Regions from separate parts of the Roseateles sp. P5_D6 genome, predicted to be linked through region 1. Evidence: predicted binding sites of a transcription regulator. Region 1 holds the regulator's gene; the other holds the start of a gene.

Region 1 (21,680 bases):
AACGCAGGGCAAGGGCCTGTCCATCGGTTACTTCGCCCAGCAGGAACTGGACGTGCTGCGCCTGGACGAAGGCCCGCTGGAGCACATGGTGCGGCTGGCTCGCGAGGTCGGCCCAGCCGGCCGCGAGCAGGAACTGCGCGACTTCCTCGGCCAGTTCCGCTTCACTGGCGACATGGTCAACCAGCAAGTCGGCAGCCTGTCTGGCGGCGAGAAGGCGCGGCTGGTGCTGGCCATGCTGGTGTGGCAACGCCCCAACCTGCTGCTGCTGGACGAACCCACCAACCACCTGGACCTGAACACCCGCGAGGCGCTGTCGATGGCGCTCAACGAGTTCGAGGGCACCGTCATGCTGGTCAGCCACGACCGCGCGCTGCTGCGCGAGGTCTGCGACGAGTTCTGGCTGGTGGCCGACGGCGTCGTCAAGCCTTTCGACGGTGACCTGGACGATTACCAGAAATGGCTGCTCGACCAAAGCAAGGAAGCCGCCCGTGCGGCCAAGAAGGGTTCCGCACCCGCTGCGGCGCCTGCGCCAGTGATTGCGGCGGCCCCGGCACCGGCACCCCGCGAGGACCGCAAGGCCTCAGGCCAGGCACGCGCCAAGCTGGCCGACCAGACACGCCCGTTGCGCAAGGAGATGGACGCCATCGACAAGCGCCTGCACGCCCTCGCCTCGGAGCGCGCCGAGATCGAGGCCCAACTCGCCGAGGGCGCTGCCGCCTCGGCCATTGCCGAGATGGGCAAGCGCCTGAAGGCGATCAGCGACCAGCTCGAAGCCGACGAGGCGCGTTGGCTGGAGCTGGGTGAGCAGATCGAGGCGCTGAACGCCTAGATCGCGAGCACCGCTGCCAGGGCAATCGCGCCTGGCAGCGCCTGCACGAAAAGGATCTTCTTCGAGGCCGTGGCCGCGCCGAACACGCCGGCCACGACGACGCAACCCAGGAAGAACACCAGCCAGGGCTTGCCCGCGCCTGCGGCGCCCTGCATCAGGCCCCAGGCCAGGCCTGCGGCGAGAAAGCCGTTGTAGAGCCCCTGGTTGGCCGCCAGTGCCTTGGTCTGCTCGGCGAAGTCCGCCTTCAGCCCGAAGGCCTTGCGGCCCAGCGGCTTGGTCCAGAAGAACATTTCCAGCACCAGGAAATACAGGTGCAGCAGCGCCACCAGCGCCGACAGCACGATTGCGACCATCTGCATCGTTTCTCCTCGTCTTTTGTGATTGGGGGTGGCGCATCGTCTCAGATCGCCCTAGCGTCCGGTGTCGCATGAAAGACCATTTAACTTGTACGCAATTGAATTGCGAACTACATTAATGGCCATGGCACGCAGCAAGACCCCACCCCCCAACGCCGATCCCCGCGGCGAATGGCTGCAGCTGGACCGCCAGCTCTGCTTCGCGCTGTACAGCAGCTCGCTGGCCATGACCCGCATCTACAAGCCCCTGCTGGCGCCGCTGGGCCTGACCTATCCGCAATACCTCGTCATGCTGGTGTTGTGGGAGGTCGAAGGCCCCAGCGTCTCACAACTCGGCCAGCGCCTGTCGCTGGACTCGGGCACGCTGACGCCGCTGCTCAAGCGCCTGGAAGCCCTGGGCCACATCGAGCGCCGCCGCGCCAGCGACGATGAGCGCCGTGTCGACATCTTCCTGACGCCGCAGGGCCGCAAGCTGCGCGAGCAGGCACTGGACATCCCCGGCCACCTCGCCTGCGCCAGCGCCTGCGAACTGGACGAGGTCATCGCGCTGACGCAGCGGCTCACGCAATTGCGCCAGCAACTCAACCGGGCCGCCGACACGGCTGCCTGATTTCTTCCCCCACCACCCCAAAGGAGCCACCATGGCCATCGAAAAAGCCCTCTACACCGCCACCGCCACTGCCACCGGTGGCCGCGCCGGCACCGCCAAGTCGTCTGACGGCGCCATCGACGTGACGCTGTCCACGCCCAAGGAACTCGGCGGCGCCGGCGGCCCGGGCACCAACCCCGAGCAGCTGTTCGCGGCCGGCTATTCCGCCTGCTTCATTGGCGCCATGAAAGCCGTCGCCGGCAAGCAGAAGATCAGCCTGCCTGCCGAGGTCTCGATCACCAGCGACGTCGCCATCGGCCCGCACGCCAACAAGCCCGGGGCCTTCGGCATCCAGGTCGACATGAAGATCTCCGTGCCCGGCATGGACCGCGCCGCCCTGGAGGCTCTGGTCAAGACCGCCCACGAGGTCTGCCCCTACTCGAACGCCACGCGCGGCAACGTCGACGTCTCGCTGACTGTCGTCTAACCGTCGTCTGAATGGGCGTCACGCCGGCGTCACGCGCGCCGGTCAGCATCGCGGGTTTTCCAATCACACCCGGAGACCCGCGATGCGCCTCTTCCTGACCACCGCCATCGCCAGCGCCCTGCTGGCCCTCGCCGCTCCATCCCGCGCGGCCGAACCGGTGCTGATCGGCATGGGCAACCTCAGCGGCTCGCTGAGCGACCTTTCCGGCCTGAACTACTCCCTCGAAAGCGGCCTCGCGGCCAACCTGCTCGGCGGCATGGGCTCGGGCCTGGCCTGGGCCGGCGGCAACACCTTCCTGGCGCTGCCGGACCGCGGTCCGAACGCCAATGACTGGGGCGCGCCGCAGCTCGACAACACGACGTCCTTCATCGCCCGCTTCCAGACGGTGCAGCTCAGCCTCACCGCCAACGCGGCCGGCTCCGCCCTGCCCTACGCGCTGACGCCGACGCTGCAGGCCACCACGCTGCTGTCCAGTTCCACAGCGTTGAACTACGGCCCCAAGGCCGCGACACTGAGCGGCATCGTGGACAGCAGCACAGTCCTCGCCGGCAGCAAGAACTACTTCTCGGGCCGCTCCGACAACTTTGCCGCCGGCCTGTCGACCAACCCGGCCAACGCGCGCCTGGACCCCGAAGGCATCCGCGTCTCCAACGACGGCAAGAGCGTCTTCATCTCCGACGAGTACGGCCCCTACGTCTACCAGTTCGACCGCGCGACGGGCGAGCGCATCCGCACCTTCAGCCTGCCGAGCAGCTTCGCCGTTGGCAACGTCAGCTCTTCCGGCGCCGCCGAGATCTCTGGCAACACGGCAGGCCGCGTCGCCAACAAGGGCATGGAGGGCCTGGCCATCTCGCCCGACGGAAAGACGCTGTTCGGCTTCGTGCAGAGCCCGCTGGCCCAGGACGGCGGCGACGGCGGCCGCTACAACCGCATCGTCAAGATCGACGTCGCCACGGGAGCCACCAGCCAGTTCGCTTTCGACAACCAGATCAACGGCAAGGCCTACAACAGCAGCGAGTTGCTGGCACTGAACGACCACGAACTCATCGTGCTGGAGCGCGACGGCAAGGGCATGGGCGACGGCTCCAAGGCGGCGGTGAAACAGCTCGTCAAGATCGACCTGACCGGTGCCGCCGAGGTCAGTGGCATCGCTGACCTGCGCACCCAACCCGGCACGGCAATAGTCGGCACGCGATTCCTCGACATCAAGGCCGCGCTCAACGCCGCCGGCATTTCCGACGCGCTGATACCGGCCAAGCTCGAAGGCATTGCCTTCGGCGAGGATGTCATCGTCAACGGCAAAACGATGCACACGCTGTATCTCGCCAACGACAACGACTTCCTGGCCACGGCAATCCCGAACGGCGGCAGCGCGCCGGCAGCCTACGGCAACCAGTTCTACGTCTTCGCTTTCGACGGCAATCTGACCAACCAAGCCATCGCGGCCGTGCCTGAACCCAGCCAATATGCCCTGCTGCTGGCCGGCCTGAGCCTGGTCGGTTTCGTGGCCCGGCGCCGCAGCCGCTGAGGCTCAGTCGCCCAGCAGGCTCAGGATCAGTTCGATCCTGGCCTTGACCGGGCTCAGCGCGCCGGCGCTGGGCAGCAGCCCGGGCAAGTCCATGACCGGGCCGGCGTCGCAGCGCGTGCTGCGCCAGACCTTGACGCCGCCGGCCCGGGCTTCGTGCAGCGCGGCAGCCAGCGTGGTGCTGAGCGTGCCGTTGCCCGTGCCAGCGGCGACCAGCCCGTCGATGCCTGCCGCGCAGAGCGCCCGCACGACAACGCCATCCGCACCGGCATGGTTCATGACGATCTCGACCCTCGGCCAGCGTGCGGCCGGCCGGGCGATGCGCGCCAGCCCCAGGCCATCGCCCACGGGCCAGCGGCCAAGCTGGCGCACGACGCCCTCCTCCACCCGCGCCACCAGCGCCCCGTCGACCGACTCGAAGGCGTCAACGCGATAGCTGTGTGTCTTGCGCACCTGGGTCGCATCGTGCACACGGCCTGCGAATGCGACGACGACGCCCGCCGCATCGGGCGTCGCTGCCACCTGCACCGCATCGAAAAGGTTTTGCGGCCCGTCGGGCGCCAGCGCCGTCGCCGGCCGCATCGCGGCCGTCAGAACGACGGGCTTGACAGGTGCCAGCACGCGCTGCAGGAAGTAGGCGGTCTCCTCCAGCGTGTCCGTGCCATGGGTGATGACGATGCCAGCGACTTCAGGCCGGTCGAGGTGCTGCTGTACGGCGACTGCGAGCCGCTGCCAGGTCGCGAAATCCATGTCCTTGCTGTCGAGCTGGGCAACCTGCTGCGCCTCGAGCTTCTGGCCCGACAGCGCGGGCACTGCCGCCAGCAAATCCTCAACGCTCAATTGCGCCGCCGTGTAGCCCACACCGTCGCTGGCGGTTTTGGCAGTGCCGGCAATCGTGCCGCCGGTGCCCAGAATGACGATCAGACGGTCAAAGGTTTGCAATTTCTTGGATTCCTGGATGAAAATACAGGTGCTGGACAAATTTCCAGCCCTGACGAAAAGGCCGCCCCGTGCAAGACCGACCCAAGCTTACCGCCCGACAGCAGCAGATCTTCGACCTGGTCCGCAACGCGATCGAAAGCACCGGCTCGCCACCCACCCGCGCCGAGATTGCCGCCGAGCTGGGTTTCAAGTCCGCCAACGCGGCCGAGGAGCATCTGCAGGCCCTGGCTCGCAAGGGCATGCTGGAACTCGTCGGCGGCACCTCGCGCGGCATTCGCCTCAAGTCCGATGCGCTGAGCGCCGTCAACCGCGCCCGCCAATTCAACCTTCCGATTCCCCACTTCGCCCAGCTGACCCTGCCCCTGATCGGCCGCGTCGCCGCTGGCGCGCCCATCCTCGCGCAGGAGCATGTCGAGCAGACCTATACGGTCGAGCCCGGCCTGTTCGCTAGGAAGCCCGACTACCTGCTCAAGGTCAAGGGCATGAGCATGAAGGACATCGGCATCCTCGATGGCGACCTGCTGGCTGTGCAGTCGGCCAAGGAGGCGCGCAATGGCCAGATCGTCGTGGCTCGGGTCGGCGACGAGGTCACGGTCAAGCGCTTCAAGCGTGGGCCTGATGGCATCCAGTTGCTGCCCGAGAACGCCGATTTCGAGCCCATCCGCGTCGATGAGCACAGCGAGAGCTTCAGCATCGAGGGCCTGGCTGTTGGGCTGATTCGCGGACAGGGGTTCAATTGACCCCGGCGCACTCGAGATGAAAAAAGGCCCGTGTCACCGACACGGGCCTTCTCAATTGGATGGTGGAGCCGGGGGGAATTGAACCCCCGTCCGCAAGCCATCACCGGGCAGATCTACATGTTTAGCCGGCTGATTTGAATCTCACGGTCAATTCGCGCAGTGGCACGCTAGCTTTCCCGCCAGTCACTTGATCTCACGCCCCACCGAGTGACCCGGTGCGACGCCAGCCGATGTGAGTGACTTCTCAGCCTTGCCCCTTGCGGAACTCAGCCCGGCCCATCGGCCTGCCGTTGAGAAGCTCATCCGCAATTAAGCGGCGAGTGCGAACGTAGAGTCGTTTGCAGTTACTTTGTTTCCAGTGGTTTTACGAGCGGACTGGTGCTCGACATGCCCTACTCCGGATCCGCACCCACGTCGAAACCAAGTCGGCCCCAGAGACCTCGCATCTTAGGCCAGACCGAGCGCTTTCAAGAGCTCACCCGGCGCGGACAGCTCCAGGTCGGCGCCCCAATGACGAAATTCACCGCTATGGCCGAGATAGCCCCACGCTGCAGCGGCCGTTGCCATGCCGGCAGCGCGACCGGCCAGGATGTCGCGTTCGTCATCCCCGACGTAGAGACAGGACCGGGGTGGCATGCCCAGGCGGCGTGCGGCTTCCAGCAGCGGGGCGGGGTGCGGTTTGGTGTGCCCTGTCGTGTCGCCGCCCACGATGGCGCCGGCCGCCAGACCCAGCGCCTTGGCCAACGGCAAGGCGAAGCGCTCGGCCTTGTTGGTGACGATGCCCCATGCCAGGCCCGCATCCGCGAGCCCGAGAAGTTCCGCCTCGATGCCGACAAAGGCGCGCGTGCTGTCATACATCAGCGCTTCGTAACGATCCAGGAATTCACGCTTGAGTTCCTCATAGCCCGACTGACCAGGCGCCGCGCCGAAGGCTTGGCCCAGCATGCCGCGCGCGCCGGAGCCGCCATGCGGCCGATATTGCGGCAACGGCAGCGGGGTGAGACCATGATCGGCGCGCATCGCATTGGCCGCCGCCGCAAGGTCAGCAGCACTGTCGATCAGCGTGCCGTCCAGGTCGAACAGCACGGCCCGCAAATGCGACCAAGGCGCAGGGAGCTTCAAGCGGGACGGCGGCAAGCCAGCAGGTAGTTCACGTCGGTGTCGCTGCCGAGGCTGTAGCGCTGCGTGAGCGGGTTGTAGGTCAGGCCGCGGCTGCCTTGTAGCTCCAGGCCGGAGTCGCGGCAGAACTGCGACAGCTCCGATGGTTTCAGGAAGCGCGCGTATTCGTGCGTGCCCTTGGGCAGCATCTGCAGTACGTACTCCGCACCAACGATGGCGAGCAAAAACGACTTGGCGTTGCGATTGAGCGTTGACAGGAAGACCCAGCCGCCGGGCTTGACCAGCATCGCCAGCGCCCGCACGACCGAGGCCGGGTCGGGCACATGCTCCAACATCTCCATGCAGGTAACCACGTCGAAGCTGGCCGGTTGTTCAGTGGCCAACGCTTCGACAGCGATTTCGCGGTATTCCACGCCTTCGGTCCCCGCCTCCATGGCGTGCAGTTCTGCGACGCGCAGCGGCTTGGTCGACAGGTCGATGCCCAGCACCTGGGCGCCGGCACGCGCCATGGAATCGCTCAGAATGCCGCCGCCACAACCGACGTCCAGCACACGCTTGCCTGCCAAAGGGCAGAGCTGCTGAATCCATCCCAGGCGCAGCGGGTTGATCTCGTGCAGCGGTTTGAAGTCGCTCTCGGGGTCCCACCAGCGGTGGGCCAGTTCGCCGAATTTGGCGAGCTCTTGCGGATCGGCGTTGATCGTCATGACATCCAGAAAGTAGAAAAGCCCCGACGGCGGACCGTGCGGGGCTTTGCGCAAAGCGCCCGAGGGCGCTGAGCTTACTTGTTGCGCGTACCGACGACTTCGATCTCGGTGCGGCGGTTCTTGGCGCGGCCTTCGGTCGTCTTGTTGTCGGCGACGGGCTGCTTTTCGCCCTTGCCTTCGGTGTAGACGCGGTTCGGCTCGACACCCTTGCCAACCAAGTAGGCCTTGACGGCTTCCGAGCGGCGGATCGACAGCTTCTGGTTGTACTCATCGCTGCCCACCGAGTCGGTGTGGCCAACGGCGATGATGACTTCCAGGTTGATGCCCTTGGTCTTGCTGACCAGGTCGTCCAGCTTGGCGGTGGCTTCGGGCTTCAGCGTCGACTTGTCGAAGTCGAAGAAGGCATCAGCGGCGAAGGTAACCTTCTCGCTGACCGGAGCCGGCGGCGGGGGAACCGGCTTCGGAGGCTGGGGAGCCGGGGCCGGAGGCGGGGGAGCAACCGGTACCGGCGGCTCAACCTTGGGTGCCGGCTTGATTTCGCCGTCGCAGCCCTTGGCGGCCGTAGCGGGTGTCCAGAAATTGTCGCGCCAGCAATATTCGTTGGTGCCGTTCTTCCAGACGGTGCCGTCGGTTGCGCGCCAGTTGTCGATAGCTTGGGCCGATGCGCCAGACGCAGCAACGGCGACCGCGGCCACCGCAAACAGCGACGCCACACGATTCAGTTTCTTCATGATTCTCCTCTCAAGGAATGCCGCAGTTGCCCTGCGAGAGTCAGTACTCAACCTCTAACCTCAGGAGAGACTTTAGGGTTTCTCCTAGGGACCCGACGATTGTGCCATGGGGGCACCGAGACCAACGCATTGTGGCGGCCTACGTTCAAGGCCATGGTGACGATGTTGCGCTGCTGCTACAGGGGGGCGGGCCGCATAGAATTCGCGCCTTTCACCTACCTCTGAGGACGCCGCGGCCGTGTAGCGCGTGCGTCATCCTGCCGCATGACCCAGTTCGCCAAGGAAACCCTCCCGATCAGCCTCGAGGAGGAGATGCGCCGCTCCTATCTCGACTACGCGATGAGCGTGATCGTGGGACGCGCCCTGCCCGATGCGCGTGACGGCCTGAAGCCGGTGCACCGTCGCGTGCTGTACGCGATGAACGAGATGGGCAACACCTACAACGCCAAGTACCGCAAGAGTGCGCAGGCGGTGGGCGAGACCATGGGCAAATACCACCCGCACGGCGACTCGGCCATTTACGACACCATCGTCCGCATGGCGCAGCCATTCAGCCTGCGCCACATGCTGATCGATGGTCAAGGCAACTTCGGCTCGATCGACGGAGATAACGCCGCTGCAATGCGATACACCGAGATTCGTCTCGACAAAATCGCTCACGAAATGTTGGCTGACATCGACAAGGAAACCGTCGATTTCGGGCCGAACTATGACGGCAGCCATAAGGAACCCCTGGTACTGCCGACCCGTTTGCCGAATCTTCTGGTGAATGGCGCTTCGGGTATTGCCGTGGGTATGGCCACGAATATCCCGCCGCACAACCTCAACGAGGTTGTCGACGCCTGCCTGTTCGCGCTGAAGAGCCCGGAATGCACCGTTGACGAGCTGATGGAGATCATCCCGGCGCCGGACTTCCCGACCGCCGGCATCATCTACGGCCTGGCTGGCGTGCGCGATGGCTACCGCACCGGCCGCGGCCGCGTCGTCATGCGCGCCAAGGTGCATTTCGAGGACATCGACAAGGGTTCGCGCCAGTCGATCATCGTTGACGAGATCCCCTACCAGGTCAACAAGAAGACCCTGCTTGAGCGCATTGCCGAACTGGTGCAGGAAAAGAAGATCGAGGGCATCAGCCACATCCAGGACGAGTCCGACAAGTCCGGGATGCGCGTGGTCATCGAGCTCAAGCGCGGTGAAGTGCCCGAGGTGGTGCTGAACAACCTGTACAAGCAGACGCAGCTGCAGGACAGCTTCGGCATGAACATGGTCGCCCTCGTCGATGGCCAGCCCAAGCTATGCAATCTGCGCGACATGGTCATCGTGTTCCTGGAGCACCGCCGCGAGGTGGTGACCCGCCGCACGATCTACGAACTGCGCAAGGCCCGCGAGCGCGGCCATGTGCTGGAAGGCCTGGCGGTGGCGCTGGCCAACATCGACGAATTCATCGAGACCATCAAGACCTCGCCGACGCCGCCCGTCGCCAAGGCTGCCCTGATGGCCAAGAGCTGGGATTCGTCGCTGGTGCGCGAGATGCTGTCGCGCACCGAGACGCTGTCGGCCGGTGGCCCCTCCGCCTACCGTCCCGAAGGCCTGGAGCCCGAGTACGGCATGCAGGCCGACGGCCTGTACCGCCTGTCGGAATCGCAGGCTGGCGAAATCCTGCAGATGCGCCTGCAACGCCTGACTGGCCTGGAGCAGGACAAGATCGTCGGCGAGTACAAGGAAGTGATGGCGGAGATCGCCGATCTGCTCAACATCCTTGCCACGCCTGCCCGGGTGACAACCATCATCAGCGACGAGCTGGTGCAGCTGAAGAACGAGTTCGGCCAGACCAAGCTGGGCGCTCGCCGCAGCGTCATCGAGCACAACGCCCAGGAACTCGGCACCGAAGACCTCATCACGCCGACCGACATGGTCGTGACGCTCTCGCACACCGGCTACATCAAGAGCCAGGCATTGAGCGAATACCGCGCTCAAAAGCGCGGCGGCCGCGGCAAGCAGGCCACGCAGACGAAGGACGACGACTGGGTCGACCAGCTCTTCATCGCCAACACCCACGACTGGCTGCTGTGCTTCTCCAACCGCGGCCGCGTCTACTGGCTCAAGGTCTGGGAAGTACCGCAGGGCTCGCGCAACTCGCGCGGCAAGCCCATCGTCAACATGTTCCCGCTGCAGGCCGACGAGAAGATCACCGTCGTGCTGGCGCTGACCGGCGAGTTCCGCAGCTTCCCTGAAGATCACTTCATCTTCATGGCCACGGCCATGGGCACGGTCAAGAAGACCTCTCTGAAGGACTTCAGCAATCCCCGCAAGGCCGGCATCATCTCCGTCGACCTGGACGAGGGCGACCACCTGATCGGCGCCGCACTGACCGACGGCCACCACGATGTGATGCTGTTCAGCGACGGCGGCAAGGCCGTGCGCTTCGACGAGGACGACGTGCGCCCGATGGGCCGCACCGCCCGCGGCGTGCGCGGCATGATGCTCGAGCCCGACCAGCGCCTCATCGCCATGCTGGTGGCCGAAGACGAAACCCAGAGCGTGCTGACCGCCACCGAGAACGGCTACGGCAAGCGCACGTCCATCGTTGAGTACACGCGCCACGGCCGCGGTACCAAGGGCATGATTGCCATCCAGCAGAGCGAGCGCAATGGCCGCGTCGTCGCCGCGACGCTGGTGCGCCCCGAGGACGAGATCATGCTGATCACCGACAAGGGCGTGCTGGTGCGCACCCGCGTCAGCGAGATCCGCGAACTCGGCCGCGCCACGCAAGGCGTCACACTGATCGCGCTGGACGACGGCAGCAAGCTGTCCGGCCTGCAGCGCATCGTCGAGAACGACGCCAACGAGACCGATGCCCCTGCCGAAGATGGCGAGGCCGGCCTTACCGATGACTCCTCCGAAGCCCCCAAGGACTGATCACATGACCTCTCGCAACCTGGGCCTGGCCCTCGCCCTGGCCCTGGCCACTGGCACCGCCCTGGCCGATCCGTCGCCGGCCAAGAAGGCTCTGATCGACAAGATCGTGGCGCTGCAGCAGCAGGGCATGGCCGACAGCATGGCGGCCAGCATCGTGCAGCAACCCCTGCCGCAGCTGACGCAAGGCGGCCGCGCCGCGCTGCAGCAAGTGCCGCCCGAGAAGCGCGACGCGACGGCCAAGGCCATGGACGCCGAGCTGAAGAAGTTCATCGAGGAAAACGTGCCCTACCTGAAGGACAAGATCGCCAAGGCGATTGGGCCCACGGCTTCGGCCCTGCTGGACGAACGCTTCAACGAGGACGAACTGAAGCAGGTCGTCGCCTGGGCAGAATCGCCGGTCAGCCAGAAATTCGGCCTTGCCAGCGTCGAACTGCAGAAGGCCGTCGCGCAAAAGGTGATGGCCGAGGCCGGCCCCACGCTGGAAGGCCGTCTCAAGGCCTTGCAGACCACGCTGGCCAAGCAATTGGGCCTGCAGCCTCCGCCGGCCGCCGCGCCCAAGCCCGCAGCCTCCGCGCCCAAGAAGTAGCCTCCCGGATCTCGATGACCACAGCCCGCCCGTTCAATTTCGCCCCCGGCCCCGCCACACTGCCTGAACCGGTGCTGCAACAGGTGGCGGCCGAGATGCTGGACTGGCACGGCAGTGGCATGAGCGTCATGGAGATGAGCCACCGCGGCAAGGAGTTCATCTCCATCGCGGAAGCGGCTGAGCGGGATCTGCGCGAGCTGCTCGCCGTGCCGGCCAACTTCCGCATCCTCTTCATGCAGGGTGGCGGCTTGGGTGAAAACGCCATCGTGCCGCTGAACCTGAGCCGTGGCGGCAAGGTCGATGTCGTCGTGACGGGCTCTTGGTCGCGCAAGAGCGCCGCCGAGGCGCGCCGCTATGCCGACGTGCAGATCGCCGCCGACATCGGCAGCGGGCATGCCATCCCCGGCGACTGGCAACTTCGCAGCGACGCGAGCTATGTCCACGTCTGCACCAACGAGACCATCGACGGCGTCGAATTCCATGACCTGCCCCGTATCGGCAACGGCGTGCCGCTGGTCATCGACTGCTCCTCCCACCTGTTGTCGCGCCCCATCGACTGGAGCCGCATCGGCCTGGCCTTCGGCGGCGCGCAGAAGAACATCGGCCCGGCCGGCATGACCCTGGTCTTCGTGCGCGAAGACCTTCTGGGCCGCGCACTGGAGATCTGTCCTTCGGCCTTCAACTACGAAACCGTAGCGGCAGCCCAGTCCATGTTCAACACGCCGCCAACCTTCGCGATCTATGTGGCGGGTCTGGTGTTCCAGTGGGTGAAAGGCTTTGAGTACGCCGGCAAGCGCGACCTGGCCGCCATTGAGCAGCGCAACATCGACAAGGCCGGCCTGCTCTACGCGACGCTGGATGCCTCCGGCTTCTACGAGAACCGCGTCGACGCCAGCTGCCGCTCACGCATGAACGTGCCCTTCTTCCTGAAGGATGAAAAGCTCAACGAGAGCTTCCTGACCGCGGCCAAGGCCGCTGGCCTGCTGCAGCTCAAGGGTCACAAGTCGATGGGCGGCATGCGCGCGTCCATCTACAACGCGATGCCGCTGGAAGGCGTGCAGGCGCTGGTGTCATTCCTGAAGGACTTCGAGGCCCGCCATGGCTGAACCTGTCGCCTCCCAGGCACTGCTCGCGCTGCGCGACCAGATCGACGGCCTGGACCGCCAGCTGCTGGACCTGCTGAACCAGCGCGCCCGCGTCGCCGAGCAAGTCGGCGAGATCAAGCGCGCCGAGGGCACACCCTTTTTCCGCCCGGACCGCGTCGCCCAGGTCATCGACAAGATCCGTGCCGCTAACCCGGGGCCGTTGAAGTCCGAGCACGTCGCGGCCATTTGGCGCGAGATCATGTCCGCCTGCCTGGCGCTGGAGTCGCCGCAGCGCGTCGCCGTGCTCGGCCCCATCGGCACCTTCTGCGAGCAGGCCGCTCTCGAATACTTCGGCAGCGCCGCCGACATGACCTACTGCGCCACTTTCGACGAGGTCTTCCACGCGACGGCCAGCGGCAGCGCGCAGTTCGGCGTCGTCGGCGTCGAGAACATGACCGAGGGCGTCGTCACGCGCTCGCTGGACCTGTTCCTGCACACGCCCTGCCATGTGGTCGGCGAGGTCAGCCTGCTGATCCGCCACAACCTGATGCGCAAGGAGCCTTCGATGCACGGCATCGAAGCGGTGCTCGCGCACCCGCAAGCCCTGGCCCAATGCCAGAACTGGCTGAACAAGCACCTGCCCGACGTCGAGCGCCGAGCCGTCTCCAGCAATGCCGAGGGCTCGCGCCTGGCCGCCACCAACCCGGCCTGGGCCGCCCTGGGCAGCGAACGTGCCTCGCAGGTTTTCGGCCTGCACATCACCGCGCACGCCATCCAGGACGAGGCATACAACCGCACGCGCTTCGCCGTCATCTGCCTGCCGCAGACGATGGCCACACCGCCGGCCACCGGGCGCGACTGCACCAGCCTGGTCGTTTCCGTGCCCAACCGGCCCGGCGCCATGCACGATCTGCTGGTGCCGCTGAAGAAGCACGGCGTATCCATGACCCGCCTGGAGTCCCGCCCGGCCCGTACCGGCCAGTGGGATTACTACTTCTACATCGACCTCGACGGCCATCCGACGCAGCGCCACGTCGCCGACGCGCTGGCTGAGTTGCGCGAGCTCTGCGCCTTCTTCAAGATGCTGGGCGCCTACCCGGTGAAAAACTAACCATGTTTCAACAGCTCGGCGTGATTGGATGCGGCCTGATGGGTGGCAGCTTCGCGCTGGCGATGAAAAAAGCCGGCCTGGTCAAACGCGTCGTCGGCTACAGCAAGTCGCCGTCCACGACGGAGCAGGCCAAGAAGCTGGGCGTCATCGATGTGGCCGCCGAATCGGCGCTGCTGGCGGTGTCAGGTTCGGACATCGTGCTGATCGCGGTACCCGTGTCGGCCACCGAGAGCACGCTCAAGGCCATCCGCCACCTCGTCAATCCGGGCGTCCTGTTCATGGACGTCGGCTCGACCAAGTGCGACGTCATCGAGGCCGCGCGCCGCGCCCTGGGTGACCGCTCTTCCAGCTTCGTGCCCTGCCATCCCATCGCCGGCAAGGAGTCGGGCGGTGTCCAGCATGCCGAGGCGAATCTCTACGAAGGCCGTCAGGTCATCCTGACACCCCAGCCCTTCACCAATCCGCAATTGGTGCAGCGTGCAACCGACGTTTGGTCCGCCCTGGGCGCCACGGTGCTGAAGATGCGGCCGCACAACCATGACGCGGCCTTCGCCGCAGTCAGCCACCTGCCGCATCTGCTGGCCTTTGCCTATTTCCAGGCCATCGCCGAGCAGCCGGCCGCGCGCGACTACCTGAGCCTGGCCGGCCCAGGCTTTCGCGACTTCACCCGCATCGCCGCCGGCGAGCCGTCCGTGTGGCGCGACATCCTGCTGGCCAACAAGCACGAGGTGCTGGCCCAGTCCAAGCGTTTTCGCACCATGCTGGATCAGCTCGAAGCGCTGATCGAATCCGGTGACGCGCCGGCCCTGGAAGCCGCGCTGCGTCCCATCTCCGAAGGCCGTTCGGCCTGGGGCAATCCGCCCCCTGCCCCTCCTCCCGGCCGACCAGCCGGCAAGTGATGTTCAAGATCCCCTTTCTCGACCTGCCGCCCCTGCGCGGCGCCGCAGGCACCGTGCGCCTGCCCGGTTCCAAGAGCATTTCCAACCGCGTGCTGCTGCTGGCAGCCTTGAGCGAAGGCAAGACCGTCGTGCGCGACCTGCTGGCGTCCGACGACACGGCTGTCATGCTCGATGCGCTGCGGGCGCTCGGCTGCGGCGTCTGGAACGAAGGCGAGGCCGTCGTCATCGACGGACTGGGTGGCCGCCTTCGCGCCAAGGACGCCAAACTGTTTCTCGGCAACGCCGGCACCGCCATGCGACCGTTGACCGCAGCGCTCGCTCTGCTGGCCGCGACGCAGGGGGCGAGCTTCGAGGTGTCCGGCGTGGCGCGCATGCATGAGCGCCCCATCGGCGATCTCGTCAACGCGCTGCGCGGCCTGGGCTGCGAGATCGACGACCTCGGCAATGCAGGCTACCCGCCGCTGCGCCTGCGCGGCCCGTCCCAGCTCGCGCTGGACACGCCAGTGCGCGTGCGCGGTGACGTGTCCAGCCAGTTCCTCACGGCCCTGCTGCTGGCCCTGCCGCTGGTGGCCGAGCGCGACATTCGCATCGAGGTCATCGGCGAGCTGATCTCCAAGCCCTATATCGAGATCACGCTGGCCCTGCTGGAGCGTTTTGGCATCGCGGTGAAGCGTGAAGGCTGGGAGGCTTTCATCATCCCGGCCGGAAGCCGCTATCGCTCGCCCGGCGAGGTCTTCGTCGAGGGCGATGCGTCCTCGGCGTCCTATTTCGTCGGCCTCGGCGCCATCGCCGCGATCGATACGCCGATCCGCATCGAAGGTGTCGGTAGCGAATCCCTGCAGGGCGATGTGCGTTTCATCGAGGCCGCTGCCGCCATGGGTGCGCAGGTCAAGACCGGGCCCAATTGGCTGGAAGTACGCCGCGGCGCCTGGCCGCTGAAGGGCATCACGCTGGACTGCAACCACATCCCCGACGCGGCGATGACGTTGACAGTGATGGCGCTTTATGCCGACGGCCCGACCACGCTGACCAATATCGCCAGCTGGCGCGTCAAGGAGACCGATCGCATTGCTGCCATGGCCGCCGAGCTGCGCAAGCTGGGTGCCACGGTCGACGAAGGGCCGGACTGGATCCGGGTTGAACCGCTGCAGGACTGGAAGGCCGCGGCCATCCACACCTACGACGATCACCGCGTCGCCATGTGTTTCTCGCTGGCCGCCTTCAACGGCCTTGTCACCGATCACGCCGTGCCGGTGCGCATCCTCGAGCCGCACTGCGTCGCCAAGACCTTCCCGGACTACTTCGAGACGCTGTTCGGCGTCGTGATGGCCAACGCTGCCGACATTCCGGTCGTCACCATCGACGGCCCGACCGCCTCCGGCAAGGGCACGCTGGCCGATGAGGTGGGCAAGGCGCTCGGCTTTGCCGTGCTTGATTCCGGTGCGCTCTACCGCGTCGCGGGCTTGGCCGCGCGCCGCGCCGGCTTGAACCTGGATGACGGCGACGCCGTCGCCGCCATCGTGCCGACGCTGCAACTGCGCTTCAGCGATGGCCATGTCTTCCTGGGCCAGGAAGACGTCAGTGCCCGGCTGCGAGCCGAAGCGACCGGCCTGCTGGCCTCACAGGTCGCCGTCCATCCTCAGGTGCGCAAGGCCCTGCATCAGTTGCAACTCGACTTCCGCCGCCTGCCCGGTCTCGTCGCCGACGGCCGCGACATGGGCACAGCCATCTTCCCCGACGCCTCCCTCAAGGTATTCCTCACCGCCAGCGCCGCGACGCGCGCTGAGCGCAGGCATAAGCAGTTGATTTCCAAAGGAATTTCGGCTAATATCGATAGCTTGCGCGAAGATCTGGAGGCGCGGGACGAACGGGACAAGAACCGCTCAGCCTCGCCACTGGAACCCGCGCAGGACGCGCAGCTGCTCGACAACTCGGCGCTGACCATCGAAGCCTCGGTGGATCAGGTGCTGGATTGGTGGCAACAGCGCAGGCCTTTTTGACGCGCCTCGTTACGAACGAGGTGCCAGAGAAGGTCCAGGCTTGAGACGCCACGGCCCGCGGCCCTTCCCTCCGAACGTCAGTTCACTGAGGGTCGCGATGTCAACAACTTAACCCGCAGCTTGTCTGCACGCCGCGTCCGGGGTTCCCCGGCGCATCAGGATCCATCACATGTCCCAAACCCAAACCGCCCAAGCCTCCGGCATGGAATCCTTTGCCGCCATGTTCGAGGAGTCGCTGCAGCGCTCCGACATGCGCGCTGGCGAAGTGATTTCGGCCGAAGTCGTTCGTGTCGAACACAACTTCGTCGTCGTCAACGCAGGCCTCAAGTCCGAAGCCTATGTGCCCATCGAAGAGTTCAAGAACGACCAGGGCGAACTGGAAGTCCAGGTCGGCGACTTCGTCTCCGTCGCCATCGACGCCATCGAAAACGGCTACGGCGACACCATCCTGTCGCGCGACAAGGCTAAGCGCCTGGCCTCGTGGCTGAGCCTGGAAACGGCTCTGGAGTCCGGCGACTTCGTGACCGGCACCGTCTCCGGCAAGGTCAAGGGCGGCCTGACCGTCCTGGTCAACGGCATCCGCGCCTTCCTGCCCGGCTCGCTGCTGGACACGCGCCCGGTGAAGGACATGAGCCCGTTCGAGGGCAAGACCATGGAATTCAAGGTCATCAAGCTCGACCGCAAGCGCAACAACGTTGTGCTGTCGCGTCGCGCCGTGGTCGAAGCCTCCATGGGTGAAGAGCGCGCCAAGCTGCTCGAGACGCTGTCCGAAGGCGCCATCGTCAACGGCGTGGTCAAGAACATCACCGAATACGGTGCGTTCGTCGACCTCGGCGGCATCGACGGCCTGCTGCACATCACCGACATGGCATGGCGCCGTGTCCGTCACCCGTCCGAAGTCGTGACGGTTGGCCAGGAACTGACCGCCAAGGTCCTGAAGTTCGACGCCGAGAAGAACCGTGTCTCGCTGGGCATCAAGCAGCTGGGCGACGACCCGTGGTTCGGCGTTGCGCGCCGCTACCCGACCGGCACGCGCCTGTTCGGCAAGGTCACGAACATCGCCGACTACGGCGCGTTCGTCGAGATCGAGCCGGGCATCGAAGGCCTGGTGCACGTCTCCGAAATGGACTGGACCAACAAGAACATCGCCCCCAGCAAGCTGGTCTCGCTGGGCGACGAAGTCGAAGTCATGGTCCTGGAAATCGACGAAGACAAGCGTCGCATCAGCCTGGGCATGAAGCAGTGCAAGGCCAACCCGTGGGAAGAGTTCGCCGAGAACGTCAAGCGCGGCGACAAGGTCAAGGGCCCGGTCAAGTCGATCACCGACTTCGGCGTGTTCGTGGGCCTGGCGCAAGGCATCGACGGCCTGGTGCACCTGTCCGACCTGTCCTGGGACGAGACCGGCGAAACCGCCGTTCGCAACTTCAAGAAGGGCCAGGAAGTCGAAGCCGTCGTGCTGGCCGTGGACGTCGAGCGCGAGCGCATCTCGCTGGGCATCAAGCAGCTGGACAGCGACCCCTTCACCGCCTACACCACGATCAATGACCGTGGCGCTTCGGTGACCGGCATCGTCAAGACCGTCGACCCGCGCGGCGCCGAGATCGAGCTGGCTGACGGTGTGATGGCCTATCTGCGCGCTTCGGAAATCTCCCGCGACCGCGTGGAAGACGCCCGCAACGTGCTGAAGGAAGGCGACGAAGTCACCGCCGTCGTCGTCAACATCGACCGCAAGACCCGCAACATCCAGCTGTCCATCAAGGCCAAGGACAACGCCGACAACCAGGAAGCCATGACGCGCCTGAGCCAGTCGAGCGAGCGTGAAAACGCCGGCACCACCAGCCTGGGCGCCCTGCTGCGCGCCAAGCTGGACAACCAGGGCAACTAAGCCCTGTTTGAACTGCCCGGTCCTCTAGCGAATTGCTGGAGGCCGGGTATGCTCCCCACAGGCTCGCCGGCCTCGCCAGCGGGCCTGTTTCAATTCCAAGACCGACAAGCTGCCTCGCTTATGACCCGCTCCGACCTCGTCGCCGTCCTCGCCGAACGATTTGGCCAATTGACCCAGCGGGACACAGAGTTCGCGGTCAAGACCATCCTCGACGCGATGAGCGACGCTCTCGCGCGCGGCCACCGCATCGAGATCCGCGGCTTCGGCAGCTTCTCCATCAGCCGTCGCCCGCCGCGCGTGGGCCGCAACCCGCGCAGCGGCGAGCAGGTCATGATCCCCGAGAAACTGGCTCCTCATTTCAAGCCCGGCAAGGCGCTGCGCGAGGCAGTCGACAAGCATCTTCCTGTGACGGACGCCTGACCCCGCCTGAGTCAGAATCCCGGGCCATGCGCACCCTCGTCTGGCTCCTGCGAGCCCTGCTCTTCTTCACGCTGTTTGCCTTCGCGCTGAACAACAGCCACGAAGCCGTCGTGCGCTGGTTCTTCGGCCACGAGTGGCGCGCGCCGCAGGTCATCATCGTGCTGCTGGCCTTTGGCTTCGGCGCCGCCTTTGGCGTGCTGGCCATGGTGCCCGCCTGGTGGCGCCACCGCCGCGCCGCCCAACGCGTCGAACCCCTGCCCGGCATGCCCCAACCCACACCCGAAGTCCCCGCAGCCCCTTACGCCGCCCACCAAGATGGAGTTTGATCCGCGCTGGCTGCTCTTTGTCCTGCCCGTCGTCTTCGTCCTCGGCTGGCTGGCCTCCAAGCTCGACTCCAAGCAGTGGAAGCTGGAACAGCGTGATTCGCCCAAGGCCTATTTCAAGGGTCTGAACCTGCTGCTGAACGAACAGCAGGACAAGGCCATCGATGCCTTCATCGAGGCCGTCCAGAACGACCCCGACACCTCCGAGCTGCACTTCGCCCTGGGCAGCCTGTTCCGCCGCCGTGGCGAGACGGAGCGCGCCGTGCGCGTGCACGAGCATCTGTTGCGCCGCGGCGACCTGCCCAAGACCGACCGCGACCGCGCCCAGCATGAACTGGCCCAGGACTTCTTCAAGGCCGGCCTGTTCGACCGCGCCGAGGCGGCCTATGCCGAACTGCGCGGTACCGCCTTCGAGCGTGAGGCGCGCCTGGCCCTCTTGTCGCTGTACGAGCGTTCGCGCGACTGGGCCAAGGCCGCCGAGGTTGCCGCAGAACTGGAAGCCGCAGGTACGGGCTCCTTCTCCGGTCGTATCGCGCATTACCTCTGCGAGCAGGCCCTGGTCGCCCAGTCCCAGGGGCATGTCGACCTGGTGCCCTCCCTGCTTGAACAGGCGCAGCGCCGCGCGCCCGAAGCGGCCCGCGCCTATGTGCTGCAGGGCCAGATGCTGCTGAAGGCCGGCCAGGCCGAAGCCGCGCTTGCCGCCTTCACCAAGCTGCTCGCAGCCAACCCGCCGGCCTTCAACCTGGTCGCCGCCGATTGCGCCGCCGCCGCCAAGTCTCTGGGCCAGCCCGAGCGCGCCATCGCGCTGATCAGCGAGCAATACCACCGCTCGCCCAGCATGCATTTGCTGCGCGCACTGGCAGGCCTGCAGCCTGGCCCGCAACGTGAGCGCCTCGCGGCCCATCTGCGCGAGCAGCCGGCCCTGTCGGCTGCCACGGAGCTGCTCAAGCTCAATGCCGGCGCGTTGCCCGCCGACGAGGCCGCTCCCATGATCCAGACGCTGGAAAAGGCCGCCAAGCCGCTGCAGCGCTATCGCTGCGCCGCCTGCGGCTTCGAGGCCGCCCACTACTTCTGGCAATGCCCGGCCTGCCTCAACTGGGACAGCTATCCGCCGCAACCCATTGAGGAGCTTGCGTAGATGAAGCCCCTCGCCCAGCCGCACACCGCTGAACGCGGTGCGCCTGACCGGTCCCCCGGGGGGACGGCGATGCTTGCCGGATTGACCGGCAAGCACATCGCCAGCGCGGGCCGGCTTGGGAGCGGCCCGGCGCTCGGCCCGCAATGACTATGGAACAACTGAAATGAGCAGCGCAGCCGAAGACCGCTTCGTCATCTGCATGAAATGGGGCACCAAGTACGGCCCCGAGTACGTCAACCGCCTGTATGGCATGGCCGCGCGCCACCTGCGCGGCCCCTTCCGCTTCGTCTGCTTCACCGATGACGCCAACGGCATCCGCTCCGAGGTCGAAAGCCTGCCGCTGCCCGAGACGCACGCCAGCCAAGGCAAGCGCGATGGCGGCTGGAAAAAGCTCGGCACCTACCAGGCCGACCTCTTCGGCCTGAAGGGCACGGCCCTGTTCCTGGACCTGGACGTCGTCATCGTCGGCGACCTGACCGAATTCTTCGCTGTGCCCGGCGACTTCCTCATCATCAAGGACTGGAAGCGCCCCTGGCGCGTGACGGGCAACTCCTCGGTCTACCGTTTCCGCATCGGCGCCCACGCCGACGTGCTGGCCCACTTCATCGCTCACCAGGACGAGGTGCGCGCCAAGTACCGCAACGAGCAGGAATATCTCAGCCATTTCCTGCACGACCAGGGCAAGCTGGGCTACTGGCCCACGGACTGGTGTGCCAGCTACAAGTACCACTGCCTGCCGATGTGGCCCACCAGCTTCTGGCGCGACCCCTTCATTCCGGCCGGCGCGCGCGTGCTGGTCTTCCACGGCGTGATGAACCCACCCGATGCGCTGGTCGGCCGCTCGGAAGGCAACTGGCGTCACGCCCGCCCGGCAAAGTGGATCGCCGATCATTGGCGTGAATGAGGCCAGGGGCATGGACAACCGCATCGTCACTGTCGACAGCCGCGACTGGACCTCGCCCAGGCATGGTCTCGTGCCCGACCTGGAAGCCGGTCGGGTGCTGTTCTTCCCCGAGCTGCGCTTCGAGCTGACTTCAGAAGAAGCCGGGCTGCTGCGCCCCGACGTGCGTGACGAGAAGGCACGCAACATCAGCCTGCGCCTTGACGGCGTGCTCGCTGGCGCCGCCGTGCAGGGCGAAGAGCGGGCAAGGCTGGCAGCCATGATCGGGCGTTTCCGCGCCCGCGCCTGCTCGCTGATCGACGCAATCGCGCCAACCTACAAGCCGGCGCTGCGCCTGGCACCCACGAGCTATCGGCCCATGCAGGTCGAGTCGCGCGTGCAGTCCTGGCGC
Region 2 (8,107 bases), on a different contig from region 1:
AGGGCGGGTTGCCGGCGGCATCGCCTTCGCGAGACGGCGACGGGCCGCCCCTAGGCGTCTCAGCCCCCTCGGGGGGCAGCGCCGAAGGCGCGTGGGGGCTCTCACGTGTATCGATGACGGAGCCAGCCATGGCCTGGATGACGGCCGTCGGCAGGATCTGGCACAGCTCGGTGACGTGGGTGCAGCCGCGCGTGCCGCCGAGGCGTTCACCGACGGCCTGCCGGAAGCCCTTCATCAGGTTCAGGCCGATGAGGCGGGCATAGGCATTGCCATGGTGGTCGCAGGCGCCGGGATACGGCATCCACAGCGTCTCGGAACGGGCTGCGGTGATGGTGAGCGTCGCGTCCACGGTCAGATGCAGGTGCATCTCGTGGATAGGCTGGCCGGCCTTGCGCGGCACGCCCGCCAGTGGCACGTCATGCGTCTTGGTGTCTGTCAGGCTGGCTTCGACGTCGAACAAGCCGTCATCACGCGCGAACACCTGCACATCGAGGGCGCGGCGATGCAGCGGGCGGCGCGGGACGGACGGGTGGGCGACAGGCATGAAACGGGGGAATGGCGAATCACCCCGGCCGATGCCGGGACGGGGTCGGCCCGGTTTTTGCACCGCTCTGCCAGAGGGGCAAAGGGGCTTGTAACCGGGTGAACCCTCGTTTTTGGGGCAGGCGGCAATGTAGCACGGAGGGTGAAAACTCCCCCTGCGCGCTCGGTCAAGCGGCCCTTAGGCCCTCAGCAAGCGGCGCACCACTTCGGGGGCAAAACCGCGTGCCAGCAGGAAACGGGTCTGGCGCGCCTGCTCGGCCGCCTCGCGCGAAGGCTCCTCGCCGAAGCGCTTGCGCCAGACCTCGCGGGCACGCTCCATCTCGGTTTCGCGCAGGGCTGCCTGCTGTTCGGCACCCAGCTTGAGCCCGTGCTGGGCCAGTTCCTGCTGGATGCGCTGGGCGCCAAAGCGGTTGGCGCGCAGATGCAGGCGGGACTCGACGAAACGGGTTTCGTCCAGGTAACCGGTGGCCGCGAGGGCGTCGAGCAAGGCATCGACCGCGACCGCAACGTCCTCAGCGCCATCTTCCTCTTCGACAGCCGCCGACGGTTCGCCCTCGCCGGCGGCCCGCGCCGCGGCCAGGCGCGCACGCTGCCGCCGTTGCTGCTCGATCCGCAACAGCTTGCGCCGCAACTCGGCACGGCTGTGCTCGCGCTGGGCCAGCAGGCCAATGGCGCGGGCTTTCAACGACAGCGGCGCCCGGGTCGCCATGGGGGAGGCCCGCCCAGAGGCTTACTCCTCGGCCGCCGTGGTCAGCGGAGCGACCCCCAGGGATTCACGGATCTTGTTCTCGATCTCGCGGGCCACGTCGACGTTCTCGCGCAGGAACTCGCGAGCGTTGTCCTTGCCCTGGCCGATCTTCTCGCCCTGGTAGGCGTACCAGGAGCCGGACTTCTCGACGACCTTGGCGACCACGCCCATGTCGACGATCTCGCCCTCGCGGCTGATGCCCTCGCCATAGAGGATGTCGAACTCGGCAGTCTTGAACGGGGGGCTGACCTTGTTCTTGACGACCTTGACCTTGGTCTCGGAGCCGATGACTTCCTCGCCCTTCTTGATCGAGCCGATGCGGCGGATGTCCAGGCGCACGGAGGCGTAGAACTTCAGCGCATTGCCGCCGGTGGTCGTCTCGGGCGAGCCGAACATGACGCCGATCTTCATGCGGATCTGGTTGATGAAGATGACCATGCAGTTGGTCTTCTTGATCGTGGCGGTCAGCTTGCGCAGGGCCTGGCTCATCAGGCGGGCCTGCAGGCCGGGGAGGCTGTCGCCCATCTCGCCTTCGAGTTCGGCCTTGGGCGTCAGCGCCGCGACCGAGTCGATGACGATCAGGTCCACCGAGCCGGAGCGCACCAGCGCATCGACGATCTCGAGGGCCTGTTCGCCGGTGTCGGGCTGGCTGATCAGCAGTTCCTGCAGGTTGACGCCGAGCTTCTGGGCGTACTGGATATCCAGCGCGTGCTCGGCGTCGATGAAGGCGCAAGTGCCGGCGAGCTTTTGCATCTCGGCGATGACCTGCAGGGTCAGCGTCGTCTTGCCGGAGGACTCGGGGCCGTAGATCTCGACGACGCGGCCGCGTGGCAGGCCGCCGACGCCCAGTGCGATGTCCAGGCCCAGGGAGCCGGTGGAGACGACCTGGATGTCTTCGATGACCTCGCCTTCACCGAGCCGCATGATGGAGCCCTTGCCGAACTGCTTTTCGATCTGGGCGAGGGCGGCCTGCAGGGCCTTGGCTTTTTCGGTGTTCAGGGCTTTGACGGGGGCGTCCATGCGAATCTCCGTGGGGAATGGGCTGAATTATGGGGCAAGCTGTGGGTTTGTACAGTGGTTTGTCCCCCGATCCACGGCAGCTAGCGGATCAGGATTGAGGAGCATCCTAGGTGTGGGGTGGCTCATGGCATGAGCCAGCGTGCCACCGCCTAACATCGGCGGCGGAGACAAAACCTATGCGCATCCTGATTGCCGAAGACGACCAAGTGCTGGCCGATGGCTTGCTGCGGGCCTTGCGGGCCTCTGGCTACGCTGTCGACAGGGTCAGTTCTGGCACCGAGGCCGATTCGGCGTTGGCGACGCATGAGTTCGACCTCGTCATCCTCGACCTTGGTCTGCCGCGCCTGCATGGGCTGGAGGTGCTGCGCAAGCTGCGCGCACGCGGTTCCACCATGCCGGTGCTGATCCTGACGGCGGCGGACAGCGTCGAGCAGCGCGTCAAGGGGCTGGACCTGGGCGCCGATGACTACATGGCCAAGCCCTTCTCATTGCAGGAGCTTGAGGCGCGCGTGCGCGCGCTGACCCGCCGTGGCCTGGGCACCGCCAGCAGCCTCATCAAGCACGGGCCGCTGACCTTTGATGCCACTGGCCGCGTGGCCTACATCAACGAGCAGATGCTGGAGCTGTCAGCCCGCGAGCTGTCGCTGCTGGAGGTGCTGCTGCAGCGCGCCGGGCGGCTGGTCAGCAAGGACCAGCTCGTCGAGCGCCTGTGCGAATGGGGCGAAGAAGTCTCGAACAACGCCATCGAGGTCTATATCCATCGGCTGCGCAAGAAGATCGAGCAGGGGCCGATTCGCATCGCGACGGTGCGCGGCCTCGGCTACTGCTTAGAGAAGATCAACTCCTAAATGCCCAACAAGGACGGCGCCAGCCCCGAACAGGGCACGCTGGTTCGGGCGGGCGCCCCTGCTGCGCAGGGTTCGCTGTTCGGCGAGATCCTCGACTGGATGCTCGCGCCGCTGCTGCTGATCTGGCCGATCAGCGTCGCACTGACCTGGCTGGTGGCGCAGGGCATTGCCAGCCGGCCCTATGACCGCGAGCTGGGCGAGATGGCGCGCAGCCTCGGGCTGCAGGTGGCGGCCGAGGCGGCGCCTGTCAAGGGCAAGGACCGTTATGCGCTGGCGCCCGAGGCCGCGGCGTTGTTGCGGGCGGACGCGTCGGACACGGTCTTCTACCAGGTGCTGGGCCTGCGTGGCGAACTGCTCAGTGGCGATGCGACGTTGGCGGTGCCGACCGAGGATGCCCCCGTCGTGCCCTGGGAGCTGCATTTCCGCGACGACGAGGTCGGCACCGACGCCGTGCGCGTGGCCTATCTCTGGGTGGCGCCCGAGGGGCAGGCCGGGTCGGCCAAGACCATGCTGGTGCAGGTCGCCGAGACGCTGGGCAAGCGCGCCCGGCTGACCAACGAGATCATCAAGGGCGTCATCCTGCCGCAGTTCGTCATCCTGCCGCTGGCGGTGCTGCTGGTCTGGCTGGCGCTGGCGCGTGGCATCTCGCCGCTGAATGAATTGCAGCGGCGCATCCGCTCGCGCGAGAGTTCAGACCTGTCGCCCATTGACGAGCAGCGCGTGCCCGATGAGGTCGCGCCGCTGGTGCAGGCCATCAACGACCTGCTCGCGCGGCTGGACTCATCGATGAGCCGGCAGAAGCACTTCCTGGCCGACGCTGCCCATCAGCTCAAGACGCCGCTGGCTGGCCTGCGTACCCAGGCCGAGTTCATGCAGCGCGAGATCGATGCTGGCCGCTCCAACCCTGATGAATTGAAACGTTCGCTGGCCCAGATTGCCCGCGCCAGCGAGCGAGCGGCCCACATGGTCAACCAGCTGCTGTCCATGGCCCGCGCTGAAGACGCCGAACAGGCCATGCGGCGTGAACCCGTCAGCCTGGCCGAGATCGCCATCGACACGGTGCGCGATTTCGTGCCGCGCGCGCTGGAGCGCCGCATTGACCTGGGCTACGACGGCGTGGTGCCGGATGAAAGCCGGCTGCGTGTGCATGGCCAGCCAGTGTTGATCGGGGAGCTGATCCGCAACCTCGTCGACAACGCGCTGCTCTACACGCCGGCCGGCGGCCTGGTGACGGTGCGCGTGGTGGAGGACCCCTTTGGCCAAGTTGTCGTGCTGCAGGTCGAGGACACCGGGCCGGGCATCGCGCCCGCCGAGCGCGACAAGGTGTTCCAGCCCTTCTACCGCTCGCTCGGCAGCGGTGTGGAAGGCTCGGGCCTGGGGCTGGCCATCGTGCAGGAGATCGTGCAGCACCACGAGGCCGAGCTGACCCTGGATGACGCGCGCGTGCGGCGCGCCGTGGGGGGCGAGACGCCCGACGGCCAGGGGCCGGGGGCACGGTTCACGATCAGGTTTCCGGCTACGTCTTCACCAGCTTCTTGACGCGGGCGATCGACAGCAGCAGCCCCAGCGACAACCCCAGCGTCACCATCGCCGTACCGCCATAGCTGACGAAGGGCAGGGGCACGCCCACGACCGGCAGGATGCCGCTGACCATGCCCATGTTGACGAAGACATAGGTGAAGAAGGACAGCGTCACCGCGCCGGCCATCAGGCGGGTGAACAGGGTCGGCGCGTCGGAGGCGATCATCAGCCCGCGCAGGATCAGCGCGGTGAAGCCGGCCAGCAGGGCCAGCGCCCCCATCAGTCCAAACTCCTCGCCAAAGGCCGCGAAGATGAAGTCGGTGGTGCGCTCGGGGATGAACTCCAGGTGGGTCTGCGTGCCCTGCATGAAGCCCTTGCCGGTCATGCCGCCGGAGCCGATGGCGATCTCGCCCTGGATGATGTGAAAGCCCTTGCCCAGCGGGTCCTTGGACGGGTCCAGCAGCGTGCAGATGCGGTGTTTCTGGTACTCCTTGAGCACCGGCCATTTCAGGTCGGGCTGGCAGATGGCGTCCTCGCTGAGCACCAGGGCCGTCGCGCCGGCGGCGCCCAGCACCAGGGCCGGCACGATGAGCTTCCACGGCAGGCCGGCGAAGAAGATCACGTAAAGGCCGGCCGCCAGCACCAGGATGCCGGTGCCCAGGTCGGGCTGCTTGGCGATCAGCAAAAAGGGCACGAGCAGCAACGCGAAGGCGGCGATGAAGTCGGGCCAGCGCAGCAGGCCCTCGCGCTTCTGGAACCACCAGGCCAGCATCAGCGGCGTCGCCAGCTTGAGCAGCTCGGACGGCTGGATCTGCGTGACGCCGATGCTGAGCCAGCGCGTGGCCCCCTTCTTCGTGACACCAAAGAGAGCGGTCGCGATCAGCAGCATCACGCCGATCGTGTACAGCGGAATGGCCAGGGCCATCAGCTTTTGCGGCGGCACCTGGGCGACGATGAACATCAGCCCCAGTGCCAGCACCATGTTGCGGGCATGGTCGGCAAAGCGCGTGCCGTGGTCGTAGCCGGCCGAGTACATGCACAGCAGGCCCCAGCCGCACATCCACAGCACGGCGAGCAGCAGCGGGATGTCGAAGCCGCTGAGCCAGGGCTTGAGGCGTTGCCACAGGGGCGGGCGTTCGATGACGGTCATCGCGAGGCTCCCGAGGTGGGTGCGGGGGGCGCCGAAGCTGCGGAGGCCGAGACCGAGGGCGCTATCGGCTGCCAGCCTGACAGTGGCACGTCCGCCACCTTGCGCGGTGTGCCGGTGGGGGCGAAGGTCTGGCCCAGCTGCGTCTTGGCGATGTCTTCCTCGCTGGGGTACTGGCCCAGCAGTAGATAGTCGAATACGCGGCGCGCAATCGGCGCAGCGGAAGAAGATCCCCAGCCGGCGTTCTCGACGATGACGGCCAGGGCCACCGTCGGGTTGTCCACCGGCGCGAAGGCGACGTAGAGCGAATGGTCGCGCTTGCGCTCGTCTGCCTTGATGCTGCTGTACTTCTCGCCGGCCTTCAAGCCGACGGCCTGGGCGGTGCCGGTCTTGCCGCCGCTCTGGTAGCCCGCGCCCAGGAAGACCTGGCGCGACGTGCCCTCCAGCGTCACGCCGTTCATCGCGTTCTGAATGACGGCGACGTCGGCGGGCTTCAGCGGCAGCGCGGGCAGCGCATCGCTGGCGATGCGGCGCTGCTCGTGCTTCACCACGTCCTCGATCTCGCGCACCAGGCGCGGCTTGTAGCGCTGGCCGCCGGAAGCGATGGTCGAGTAGGCCGTGGCCATCTGCAGCATGGTGAAGCTGTTGTAGCCCTGGCCGATGCCCAGCGAGATGGTCTCGCCGGGGAACCACTTCTGATTCGCCGGGCTCCTGGCGAAGTAGCGGCGCTTCCAGTCCTGAGAGGGCAGGACGCCGGTGACCTCGCCCTGCACGTCGATCTCGGTCTTGCGGCCCAGGCCGAAGGGCTCCAGCTGGTCGTGGATCAGGTCCACGCCCATCTCGTTGGCCAGGCTGTAGAAATAGACGTTGGACGAGCTGACGATGGCCAGGCGCATGTCCTTGGGGCCGGCGCGATCGGTCTCGGGGCTGCCGAAGGTGCGGCCGCCGAAGCTGTAGGTCAGGTTGTCGATGATGACCGTGCTGGGCGAGCGCTTGCCACTGTTCAGCGCCGCCATGGCCATCAGCGGCTTGAACGTCGAACCCGGCGGGTAGGTGCCGCGCAGGGCCCGGTTCAGCAGTGGCTTGTCGATGTCCTCGTTGAGGTCGCGCCAGGAGTCGGCGTCGATGCCGTCGACGAAGAGGTTGGGGTCGAAGGTCGGCTTGGAGACGAAGGCCAGTACCTCGCCGTTGCGCGGATCGATGGCGACCAGCGCGCCGCGGCGCTCGCCGAAGAGCCGCTCCACCAGCGCCTGCAGCTTGATGTCGATGGACAGGTTCAGCGTGTTGCCGGGCGTCGGCGGCTTGTGGGCCAGGCGCCGCACGGCGCGGCCGCCTGCGCTCGTCTCCACCTGCTCGAAACCGGTCGCGCCGTGCAGCTCCTTCTCATAGGCCTGTTCCAGGCCCAGCTTGCCGATGTACTCGGTGCCGCGGTAGTTGGCGAGGTCTTCTTCTTCCCAATCGTCCATGGCCTTCTTCTCGGCCTGGTTGATGCGGCCGATATAGCCGATCAGGTGGGCGCCAACCTCGCCCAGGGGATAGGAGCGGAACAGCCGCGCCTTGATCTCCACGCCGGGGAAGCGAAAGCGCTGGGCCGTGAAGCGGGCGACCTCTTCATCCGTCAGCTTGGTGCGGATGGGCAGGGAGTCGGTGTGCTTGGTTTCTTCCAGCAGGCGCTTGAAGCGGCGCTTGTCGCGGGCCTGAACCTCGATGACCTGACCCAGGGCCTCGATGGTGGCGTCCAGATCGACGACCTTCTCGGGGTTGATTTCCAGCGTGTAGGCCGAGTAGTTGCTTGCGAGCACGACGCCGTTGCGGTCCTTGATCAGGCCGCGGTTGGGCACGATGGGCACGACGGCGATGCGGTTGGACTCGGCGCGTTCGGCGAAGCTGTCGTACTGCACCACCTGCAACCACAGCAGGCGCGCGACCAGCAGGCCGAAGCAGAACAGCACGAAGGCGCCCGCGGCCAGCACGCGCAGCCGAAAGCGCGACAGCTCCTGGTGGAGGTTCTTGAGGACGACCACGGCTCAGAGTGGCCGGTGGGCGTCGCGGTCGGGCGCACGGCGCTGCGGTGCCAGCAGCAGGAAGCTCGCCACGGGCCACAGCGCCGCCTCGAAGACCGGCGCCAGCAGCACGCCCCAGCCCGGCCACATGCCACCGATGATCATCCGCACGATCAAGGCCAGCGCATGGGCGCCGAAGAACAGCGGCAGCACCTGCACGGCCTGGGCGCCCAGCGGGAACCAGGTCAGGCGGCGGTGCAGCGTGATGGCGCCGAAG

The links. The regulator LexA, encoded in region 1, represses DNA repair genes until DNA is damaged. The targets are predictions, from matches to a motif close to ACTGTATNNNNATACAGT.
Region 2: a site for LexA is predicted at 2,350-2,367, ahead of recA (recombinase RecA). Genes of this name have one in related genera too.

What each region holds. Positions count from the first base shown of each region.
Region 1 covers NZ_JBFUMK010000008.1:116,252-137,931, forward strand. The annotation lists gene ACXJKM_RS12925 (ATP-binding cassette domain-containing protein) at 1-829, shown strand, start outside; gene ACXJKM_RS12930 (DUF1304 domain-containing protein) at 826-1,188, opposite strand; gene ACXJKM_RS12935 (MarR family winged helix-turn-helix transcriptional regulator) at 1,310-1,795, shown strand; gene ACXJKM_RS12940 (organic hydroperoxide resistance protein) at 1,827-2,261, shown strand; gene ACXJKM_RS12945 (esterase-like activity of phytase family protein) at 2,344-3,789, shown strand; gene ACXJKM_RS12950 (asparaginase) at 3,793-4,728, opposite strand; gene lexA (transcriptional repressor LexA) at 4,797-5,468, shown strand; RNA gene ssrA (transfer-messenger RNA) at 5,529-5,901, opposite strand; gene ACXJKM_RS12965 (HAD-IA family hydrolase) at 5,916-6,554, opposite strand; gene ubiG (bifunctional 2-polyprenyl-6-hydroxyphenol methylase/3-demethylubiquinol 3-O-methyltransferase UbiG) at 6,587-7,291, opposite strand; gene ompA (outer membrane protein OmpA) at 7,366-8,022, opposite strand; gene gyrA (DNA gyrase subunit A) at 8,287-10,941, shown strand; gene ACXJKM_RS12985 (DUF2059 domain-containing protein) at 10,946-11,527, shown strand; gene serC (3-phosphoserine/phosphohydroxythreonine transaminase) at 11,542-12,633, shown strand; gene pheA (prephenate dehydratase) at 12,626-13,723, shown strand; gene ACXJKM_RS13000 (prephenate dehydrogenase) at 13,726-14,622, shown strand; gene ACXJKM_RS13005 (bifunctional 3-phosphoshikimate 1-carboxyvinyltransferase/cytidylate kinase) at 14,622-16,622, shown strand; gene rpsA (30S ribosomal protein S1) at 16,792-18,507, shown strand; gene ACXJKM_RS13015 (integration host factor subunit beta) at 18,628-18,927, shown strand; gene ACXJKM_RS13020 (LapA family protein) at 18,954-19,253, shown strand; gene lapB (lipopolysaccharide assembly protein LapB) at 19,243-20,388, shown strand; gene ACXJKM_RS13030 (glycosyltransferase) at 20,552-21,292, shown strand; gene ACXJKM_RS13035 (Kdo hydroxylase family protein) at 21,303-21,680, shown strand, end outside.
Region 2 covers NZ_JBFUMK010000016.1:46,531-54,637, reverse strand. The annotation lists gene ACXJKM_RS20640 (DUF2889 domain-containing protein) at 1-544, opposite strand, end outside; gene ACXJKM_RS20635 (regulatory protein RecX) at 722-1,252, opposite strand; gene recA (recombinase RecA) at 1,274-2,311, opposite strand; gene ACXJKM_RS20625 (response regulator) at 2,488-3,159, shown strand; gene ACXJKM_RS20620 (sensor histidine kinase) at 3,259-4,698, shown strand; gene rodA (rod shape-determining protein RodA) at 4,676-5,830, opposite strand; gene mrdA (penicillin-binding protein 2) at 5,827-7,851, opposite strand; gene mreD (rod shape-determining protein MreD) at 7,855-8,107, opposite strand, start outside.